Regions from separate parts of the Roseibium sp. QJM3NY_11 genome, predicted to be linked through region 3. Evidence: predicted binding sites of a transcription regulator. Region 3 holds the regulator's gene; each other region holds the start of a gene.
What was found. Region 3 encodes PhoB, which activates phosphate uptake and scavenging genes when phosphate is short. Its sites were predicted from a motif close to TGTCATNNANCTGTCAT; they were not measured.
Positions count from the first base shown of each region.

Region 1: AC0VX3_RS06830 (alkaline phosphatase) is a predicted target of PhoB. The motif match lies at 1,299-1,315, and genes of this name have one in related genera.
Region 2: AC0VX3_RS22275 (BtaA family protein) is a predicted target of PhoB. The motif match lies at 1,843-1,859, and genes of this name have one in related genera.

Region 1 is NZ_CM149660.1:1,499,698-1,502,976, forward strand. Features, by position in the region: gene AC0VX3_RS06830 (alkaline phosphatase) at 1-1,247, opposite strand, end outside; gene AC0VX3_RS06835 (DeoR/GlpR family DNA-binding transcription regulator) at 1,729-2,529, shown strand; gene AC0VX3_RS06840 (ABC transporter ATP-binding protein) at 2,526-3,279, shown strand, end outside.
Region 2 is NZ_CM149660.1:4,861,047-4,864,325, forward strand. Features, by position in the region: gene AC0VX3_RS22270 (class I SAM-dependent methyltransferase) at 1-491, opposite strand, end outside; gene AC0VX3_RS22275 (BtaA family protein) at 517-1,788, opposite strand; gene AC0VX3_RS22280 (L,D-transpeptidase) at 2,022-3,179, opposite strand.
Region 3 is NZ_CM149660.1:4,716,344-4,719,622, forward strand. Features, by position in the region: gene AC0VX3_RS21615 (acetylornithine transaminase) at 1-687, opposite strand, end outside; gene AC0VX3_RS21620 (GcrA family cell cycle regulator) at 1,123-1,653, shown strand; gene phoB (phosphate regulon transcriptional regulator PhoB) at 1,727-2,425, opposite strand; gene phoU (phosphate signaling complex protein PhoU) at 2,617-3,279, opposite strand, start outside.

The DNA of each region.
Region 1 (3,279 bases), 2.6 Mb from region 3:
AGGTAGGTAACGGTGGTGTAAGGCTTGCCGTCCTGGGCCATGTTCGGCTCGTTCAGGGCTTTCGTGCCGGCCGGGTCGATCTTCATCGACAGACCCAGAATGTCGGAACCGCGGCCGGCATAACCGGAGAACGCGATCGCGTGTTCGTGGTCGGCGGTGACGATGATCAGCGTGTCGGCGTCATCGGTCAGTTCGTCGGCCCTGGCAACGGCTTCGGCGAAGGCCACGCCATCGCGGACGACGCGGGCCAGGTTGCCTGCGTGGTTGGCATGGTCGACGCGGCCGGCTTCAACGGTCAGAAAGAAGCCGTTCTCGTTGCCCTGCAGAGCCTTGATGGCAGCTTCGGTCATTTCGGCCAGGCTCGGCTCGCCGGAGCGGTCGGCTTCGTACTGCATGTGGGACGCTTCGAAGAGGCCCAGAACAGGGGCGCTGCCATCGAACCTGGCCGCACCGAATGTACCGTCGTCGTAAACGTACTGAATGCCGGCTGCCTTGGCGTCCTCGATGAGGTTCTTGCCGTCGGTGCGTTTGCCGCCCTTGCCTTCTTCGCCCTTGACGTCCTTCGGCAGAAAGTGACGGCGTCCGCCGCCCAGGGCAACGTCGACACGGCCGGCCTTCACGGCCTCGATGAGCTGGGAGGCGATGTCCGGAACCGCGCAGCCGTCCGGCAAGCCGGAGTTGTCTTCGAAGTTGCGGTCCGCGGTGTGGGCGTAGGCGGATGCCGGGGTCGCGTGGGTCAGGCGGGCGGTGGAAACCACGCCGACGGACTTGCCCATGCCGGTGTAGATTTCGGAGGCATTGGCGACGGTCGCGCCTTCAACCTGGGAACAGTCGCCGCGGTTCAGGGTCTCGTCGACGCCGATCACGCCGGCCTTCGTCTTGACGCCCGAATGCATGGCTGTGCCCGTACCCGCGGAATCCGGGGTCTGGGCATTGACGTTGTAGGTTTTGGCCAGAGCCAGGAAAGGGAACTTCTCGTGGGGCAGAACGTGCTCGTCGCCAAAGTTGCCGTTCTGCTGGCCGTCGAACAGGCGCGTGGCGTAATTGGTTCCGACACCGTTGCCGTCCGAGATCAGGATGATCACGTTCTTGGCCTTGTTGGTGTTCGGTTGAACAGCGGCTTTCGCGTCAAGCTCAGCCTGGGCGGCGGTGAACCAGGCGTTGTTCTGCTGCGGCAGAGCATCCTGGGCGAAAGCGACGGAGCCGGTCAGGGCCAGCGCCAGTGAAGTGCAAACGATCGTTTTCATGTCATCTCCCGAAGGTGAAGGGGGAACCCGGGAGTTACTTAGAAATGCAGCATGACAGCTGATTGACAGATAGGTGACGAAGTTTATTTGTTATTATATTACATAACACATACATGGCCTGCCAGACGGGAATGCCGTTCGCCGGCAAAACAAAGTCCGGGCAAGGCAAATGCCGCTGGTTGAAAGGCTTGTGGATTTGCCGGCTAAGCAAGCAGGACTCCCGGCCCGGCGGACAAACCGATTTCGACACTGGAAATAATTTTATACCCGGCGACAGCGGGCGGCCGTCCGGCAACGCGCGAACCGTGAAGACAGAAACGCGGGCTGTCATATCATGTTCATATGAGCGTCTAATAAGGTTCATATGAACATGATTAAACCAAGTCCATAGCCGGACTATATCGGACCAGCACGGTGTCCCTGAAGACACCCGGTCTTCGGCGCGACCGAAGCGAGTGAGATGATACTGGATCAATTGAACATGCTTGGGCAAATAGATATTTCAAATCGTCAGGCCGAAATCGCGGACCTTGTTCAAAAGACGGGATTCGCCTCGGTGGAAGACCTGGCGGAACGTTTCGAGGTGACGACCCAGACGATTCGCCGGGACGTCAACGGACTGTGCGAGCTCGGTATCCTGCGCCGGACCCATGGCGGCGTGGAGCCGCCGGCACCGGCCGCCAATATCCATTATTCAACACGCCAGATTCTCAACCTTCGGGAAAAGCAACTGATCGCCAAACTGGTCGCAGGCCATGTCGACAGCAATCAGGCGCTCGCCTTTTCGATTGGAACGACGCCGGAAATCGTCATGCAGGCGTTGACGGGACACGACAAGCTGGCCGTGTTCACCAACAATCTGAACGTGGCGTTCACCGCGTCCGTCAATCCGTCTTTCCAGGTCACGATTGCCGGCGGGCGCCTGCGTCACGGCGACCGGGACGTGCTCGGGTCGGCCGCACAGGCGTTCTTCGCCAACTACAAGGTCGATATCGGCATCTTCGGAGTTGCCGGAGTGGACGAGGACGGCACGCTGCTCGATTTTCACGAGGACGAGGTCGCCGCCCGGCAGTCGATCCTGGCCAATTGCCGCAGATCGTTTCTTGTCCTGGACCACAGCAAGTTCGGCCGCAGCGCGCATGTGCGCGGTGGCCGGCTCAGCGATGTCGACGCGGTCTTCACCGACCGCGCGGTGCCCTCTGGTGTTCTGGAAAGCTTGAAGGGGACGGACACAGGGGTTTTCGTCGCCGAAGACGCGGCCGTGACGGAGGACGGGGCGTGACAGCCGGCGGGTGCCTGCCCGGATCCGGCAAGCCGATCGTGCTTGAAGACGTCTCGCGCTTCTGGGGCGAGACCGCAGCTGTCGATGCGTTGTCGATCGAGATCCCGGCCGGATCGTTCACGGCGCTGCTCGGGCCGTCCGGCTGCGGCAAGTCCACGACCTTGCGCATGATTGCGGGCCTTGAAAGCGTCAGCAGCGGCCGGATCCTGATCGGTTTGGAAGATGTGACCGGGCGGCCGTGCTCCAAGCGCGACCTGTCCATGGTGTTCCAGTCCTACGCCCTGTTCCCGCACCTGAGCGTTGCCGAGAACATCGTCTTCGGCCTCAAGGTGCGCAATGTCGGCCGGGCGGACAGGGACAGCCGTCTGAAGGCAGTGGCGGATCTTCTGGGGTTGAGCCATCTGCTGGAGCGCAAGCCGGGACAGCTCTCGGGCGGGCAGCAACAGCGTGTCGCGCTCGGGCGGGCGATCATCGGTGAAAAGCCGATCTGCCTGATGGACGAGCCGCTCTCCAACCTGGATGCCAAGCTGCGTCACGAAATGCGGATCGAGATCCGGGACCTGCAGCAAAAGCTCGGTTTCACCATGGTCTATGTCACCCATGACCAGGTGGAAGCCATCACCATGGCCGATCAGGTGGTGCTCATGAACGGGGGCAGGCTCGAGCAGGTCGCAAGCCCGCGCGACCTTTACGAGAAGCCCGCCACCCCCTTCGCCGCCCGGTTCATCGGCACGCCGCCGATGAACCTTT
Region 2 (3,279 bases), 140 kb from region 3:
CAGCCGGGAAGGCGTTGCTGCTGGCCGAAATCGACCACGTGGATGCGGCCGCCGTCCTTGAGGCGGGCCGCGCCTGCGGCCAGCGCCTCGCGCCAGATCGGGATCATGGAGAGGGTGTAGGAATAAAACACCCGGTCGAAGGCAGGGACACCCAGACGCTCGGTTGCCGCCGGATTGGCGGCGTCGCCCTCGACCAAAGTGATCCGGTCGCTCAAGCGGGCCTTGTCGATGTTGGTTCGCGCCGTCTCGAGCATTTGCCGGGAAATGTCGAGGCCGTAGAAACGAGCGTCCGGATACCGTCTGGCGGCAGCGATCAGGTTGCGGCCGGTACCACAGCCCAGTTCCAGCACCGCGCCGCCGTCGGGCGGCTGCAACTCGTCGATCAGGAGGTCCCGGCCGAGCAGATAGTATTTGCGGGTCAGGTCGTAAAAGTGGCGCTGGCGGCGATAGACGCCGTCCATCAGCCGGGCGGTTTCGGCAGCTTCGCTCATCCTGGTATCCGCCTGTCGCCTGCTGTCAGCCGTTGAAGACATAGAGGTGGAATCCGCCATAGATGGAAGAGCGGTCCTGGCGGCCGAGCTCCAGGCTTTCTGCTTCCTCGTAGGTCCAGCGGTCGAGAATTTCGTCGGCGACGCGGCCTGGCAGCAGGGTCGGTTCGGCGGCCGTGCGGAAGACGACACGGGCGCCGGGGCGCGCGGTCCGGGTGATCTCGCTCCACAGCGCGTTGAGCTGGTGATCGGTCATCCAGTCCTGGGCGTCGAGCAGCACATAGGCATCGAGCGTGTCGTCGGCCACCGACTGCAGGTGCTCTGTGAAGTTCCGGTTGAGCACGCGGACGCGCCCGGCGCGTTCGCGGATGTCCTCGAAATGCGCCCGCTTCAGGTACGGCGGCAACGGGCCGGATTCTCCGGTGGAGCCACCTGTCCCATCCCCGCCGGGTGCATAGCCGCGCCCGAAGGCCTGCCAGGCGAAATAATTGTCCTTCATGGAGAAGTCGCAGGCCAGCTTTTCCAGCCGCTGGCGCAGCACCGCCGACATGTCGCCCTCCGCATTGGCGGAGACCAGCGCGTCATATTGCGCGGGCGGGATGCCGAGGCCATAGAGCGACATCTTCTTGGAGGTCGCCCAGCGCACGAGGCGCTTGTCGAACAGGGGGGCCAGCGCCGTATCGAAGAAGGTGCGCTGCTCCTCGAGCGAGCCGGCCTTGACCATGTGCTTCGGGTCGATGCCGTAGAGCCGGGCAATCAGATGGCCGGCACCGATGCAATACCCCAACAGGCCGTGGTGATAGAGGTCGCGGGAAAACAGCGTGATGCGCTTGCGGCCCCAGTTGGCGACATCGCGGCCTTCCCAGTAGGCCACCGTTTCCGCATCGAGATCGTCCTTCAGGAAGCGCTCATAGGCGGCCACATTGGCCTTTTCGTCGGCTTCGCCGAAAAATCGGTAGAAGGTCTCGTAGTTCGGGAAATTCCTGGCCGCCGCCAGTTTCAGCCGGCCCAGCGCCACATGGGCCCGGTTCAGGTCCACGGCGGTGATTTCGGCCGGGTTGGCGGTCAGATAGGACATCACGTTGCAGCCGCCGGATGCGATGGCAATCATTCGGGATTGCGGTGTCAGGCGCAGCGCCTTCATGTCGACATCCGGATCTTCCCAGATCTGCGGATAGACGAGACCCTTGAAGGCGAAGGTGAAGAGCCGCTCCAGAATACCTTCACGAGAGGCTGCCTCGGAGCGGTGAACCGCATTTTTCAAGCGTTTTTTCGAAGCCGTCAGCGTGCTCTGAGCCATCATGTTCTCCCGTGTCACCTGCGCGAATAAACTGCCTTCCGATACGTGAGCGACACGACAGTTTGGTGACGTTCCGGGGGAAATTGCCGTTTATCCGGGTAATAATTCCGTCCGTGAGCCCGAAAATAAAATTGGCGTGGAGCGACGACACGAGAGGGTTGTTTCCAGACAAAAAAAGCCCCCGCCGGGGCAGGGGCTTCCTGGATTTTTTCCGATCCCGGATGCGCAGTCGATCAGCGGGTGATCACCACGAAGTCGGTGCCGAGGCCGGTGTTGCGCTTGAAGCTGCGGTCGGTGACCGTCAGGGACGTGCCCGGGGTCAGCATCCTGGAGACTTCCAGGGCAACCGCCTCCGGCATCTCGATCCGGTCGAGGACATCGGCCGGTGCGCCGCCGCGTTCGCCTTCGGCGGAAACGGCGATCCAGTCGACGGCATTGTCGCCCAGCTGGAAATCAAGCGCGGTGAAGACATGGGTGCCGATGTCCCGGTGCATGTCGTTGATGGTGACCGGCGCGGAATAGATGTCGCGGAACTTGCGGCGGATGCGCAACACAGCGTTCTGCGGCTCCTCGTAGCCGGCATCCGCGTGGATGCGGGCCTCCAGAGCGTCGGTCATCCTGCCGGTTACCGGCAGATCGGCGCCTTCCTGATAGAGGCTGATCGCGGCGCGGGTCTTGCGGCCGGCGACACCGTCGACCGGGCCCGCGTTGAAGCCCATCTGGTTGAGCAGGCGCTGCTGCACCTTCACCCGGTTCGGTGCCTGCTGCGGCGTGATGATCATGCGCAGCGGCTGGTCGAAATGAGGGTTGTCCAGAAGCACGTTCGGCACATTGGATTGCAGCGCGGCCTCATGGATCGCACCGCGCAGCGCCGCGTCGGCGGCAATGGTCTCGCGGGACAGGCTGGCGACTTCGGTCTCGGGCGCATAGGGCTGCGGCAACACCGCGTGGCGCACGCCGACCGGGGCGGTTCCGTCCCTGGTGATGACCACATGCATGCCGCGGTCCGTCATGCCGTAGAGCGACTTGGCGAAGTCGCGCGGCAGGCGGATGCAGCCGTGGGAGGCCGGCCTGCCAGGCAGCTTGCCGACATGCAGGGCGATGCCCGACCAGGTCAACCGCTGCATGAACGGCATCGGCGCATTGTTGTAGAGATTGGAAAAGTGCTTGCGGCGCTTTTCCAGAATGGAGAAGACCCCTGTCGGGGTGCTGTGGCCACGCATGCCGGAGGAGATCGGTGAGGTCTCGATCAGATCGGTACCGCGAAAAACCTTGATCTGCTGTTCGTTCAGCGAGATCAGCATATGAAGCGGCGATTCAGTCGCCGGAATTTCCGCAGCCTCCGCCCCGCTGTCGCGGGCAACGGCCCCAGACAGAGTGGTGAACGACAAAACGGCAGCTCCGGCGAGACCCAGCAGCGAGCGCCTGCTATTAAAACTTACTGACAACATCCTTGAGCTCCCCTACGCAAAAACCCATAAAGCTCTCTTC
Region 3 (3,279 bases):
CGCGAACAACTGGCCCGTCCGTCCGACACCGGTCTGGATCTCGTCATAGATCAGCAACAGGCCGTTTTCGTCGCAGAGCTTGCGGACGGCTCGCAGGAATTCGGCGGGGATCTCGCGGATACCGCCTTCGCCCTGGATGGGCTCGATCGCGATTGCCGCCGTCTGCGGTCCGATCGCGGCCTTCAGCGCGTCGATATCGCCGACGGGCACCTGGTCGAAACCAGGCGCCTTCGGGCCGAAGCCTTCCAGGTACTTGGCCTGGCCGCCGGCAGCGATGGTCGCAATCGTCCGGCCGTGGAAGGCCCCCTCGAAGGTGACGATATGGAACCGTTCGGGCTGACCGTTGTCATAGTGATACCGGCGCGCGCATTTGATCGCGGCTTCCATGGCTTCCGCACCGGAGTTCACGAACAGCACCTTTTCGGCAAATGTCGCCTCGCACAGCCGCCGGGCCAGGCGTTCCCCTTCCGGGATCTGGTGCAGGTTGGAAACGTGCCAGAGCTTGCCGGCCTGCTCCTGCAGCGCCTTGACCAGATGTGGGTGGCTGTGTCCGAGCGCGTTCACCGCAACCCCGGAGCCGCAATCGAGGAATCGTCGGCCGTCTGCCGTCACCAGCCAGACACCTTCCCCGTGATCGAATGCCAGTTCCGATCTTGCGTAATTCCCGAACAATGCGGTCGCGGACATAACCTCGTTGAACTCCTCAAAAACGGCCGATTCTTCAGCGTCACCGTGACGCCGCAAGGCACCTGCAAACGGTGCGCCCGGCCAAAACGCAACGTGCCGCCCGATAAGGCGGCACGCAGCAGTTTTCTTATACACTGCCCCCACCATGGACTGTCAATGGAAATGCGCCGCGGCGCTCCGACAGCGCGCGAATGGCAAATTCCTCAAAATTCTCAAGTACCTCGCCATAATTGGGGAAAAGTCGGTTCATCCCCAACTGGATTTGGGTGAACGGTTGCCTGACAAATTAACGTTATTGTAACCTCTGGGACATCACACACGAGATCTCGTGCGGCAAATCATCAAGAGGCACTAGATATGCCATCCTTAGGCGCGACTACGTGCGCTTAACACGAGGTTAATGGCTGCAGGGCAGCCCAAGAAAAGGGTGCGGCAATGAGTTGGACAAACGACCGGGTTGAGCTTCTCAAGAAGCTTTGGAGCGACGGATTGAGCGCGAGCCAGATCGCAGGCGAGCTGGGTGGTGTCACGCGCAACGCCGTCATCGGCAAGGTGCACCGTCTGGGCCTGTCCGGCCGGGCCAAATCAACCTCTTCCAGCGCGAAGCCGCGGCGGGCCCGTCCCGCTTCGACCGGTGCCGCAACGCCGAAGAGACCCGCCCAGCAACCGCAATCCATCGGCGCGACGGCGCTGAAAGCAGATTTTGCTCCGGCCCCGGCCATCGTACCCAAGCCGGCCGTTGAGCCGATTGCGGATCTTGTGCCGATCTCGCAGCGGGCAAGTATTCTGACGCTTACGGAGCGGACCTGCAAATGGCCGATCGGCGATCCGGCGACCGATGATTTCTATTTCTGCGGCCGCCAGTCCGACCCCAGCGTTCCCTATTGCACCCATCACTGCAAGATCGCCTACCAGCCCATGGCCGACCGCCGCCGCGATCGCAAGGTTGTCGCCCAGGCGGGCTGACCGCAGACATCGCGTTCCCATACAGCAAAAACCCGCCGACATGGCGGGTTTTTTCGTATCAGGCTGCCGCGTTTCAGGCGGAGACGGTGAACTGATCGTTGAAGGCATAGCCCGCACCCCGGACGGTCCGGATCGGGTCCTTGGCCTTGCCCTTGTTGAGAGCCTTGCGCAAACGGCCGACATGCACATCGACCGTGCGTTCGTCGACGTAGACGTCATGACCCCAGACACCGTCCAGCAACTGCTCGCGGGAGAACACCCGGCCCGGAGACGTCATCAGGAATTCCAGCAGCCGGAATTCTGTCGGACCCAGGTGGATTTCCTTGGCATTGCGACGCACACGGTGGGTTTCCCGGTCCAGCTCGATGTCTCCGGACCGCAGCATGGTGGAGACCACTTCCGGACTGGCCCGGCGCAGGATCGCCCGCACGCGCGCCATCAATTCCGGTACGGAGAACGGCTTGACGACATAATCGTCGGCGCCGGTGGACAAGCCCCGAATTCGCTCCGCTTCTTCACCCCGCGCCGTGAGCATGATCACGGGCAGCCGCTCCGTGTCCTCGCGTGCGCGCAGCCTGCGGCACAGCTCGATGCCTGACAACCCCGGCAGCATCCAGTCGAGCAGAAGAAGGTCGGGCTGGCTTTCCCGAAGCCGGATTTCGGCCTCGTCACCCCGGACACACGCTTCGACAGCGTAGCCCTCTGCTTCCAGATTGTATCTTAGTAGAAGGCTGAGGGGTTCTTCGTCTTCAACGATGAGCACCTTCGGCATACATCTCGCTCCAATTTCGGCAACCGGCGCAACAGGTCCCTGACCTGGCGCCGGCCGGTTCTTTTTCCGTGATCAATCTCGACGGAACCTTACGTATCGTGCTTGCGTCTGACCGGGCACGAAATGCTTTGCGACTTGTGACCCGGTCAACATTCGGGTGTCCGTTCGCTTCCGATTGAACCTTTGGTGACCTAGGCGCCGGTTTCGTCGACTTTCGCACGGTCTTCCGGCAAACGGTCGCCTGTGACCATGTAATAGACGTTCTCGGCAATGTTGGTCGCATGATCGCCGATCCGCTCGATGTTCTTTGCGCAGAACAGCAGATGGACGCATTGGGTGATCACCCGCGGATCTTCCATCATGTAGGTCAGCAGCTCGCGGAACAAAGACGTATAGATGGCGTCGATTTCCGCGTCGGCTTCCTGTACGCGGCGGGCTTCCTCCGCGTCCTTGCGCGCATAGGCATCCAGCACCCGCTTGAGCTGCGCGAGGGCAAGCTCCGTCATGTGCTCGACACCGATCGCAAGCTTCTTGGACTGCAGGTCGCTGTCGATCGCGATGGCCCGTTTGGCGACGTTCTTCGCCAGATCACCGACACGCTCCAGATCGTTGGAGATGCGGGTTGCCGCGGTGATCTCGCGAAGGTCCTGGCCCATCGGTTGACGGCGCGCGATCAACTCGATCAGCTTGCTTTCGACTTCCTGCTGAAGACGGTCCAGACGGGCGTCCTTGTCGATCGTCGACCTCGCCAGCTCCAAATCCTGGGAAACCAGTGCGGAAATGGCGTCGGCAAACGCCTTTTCGGCCAGTCCACCCATTTCGGCGACCTTGCCGGCCATGGCCGTCAGTTCTTC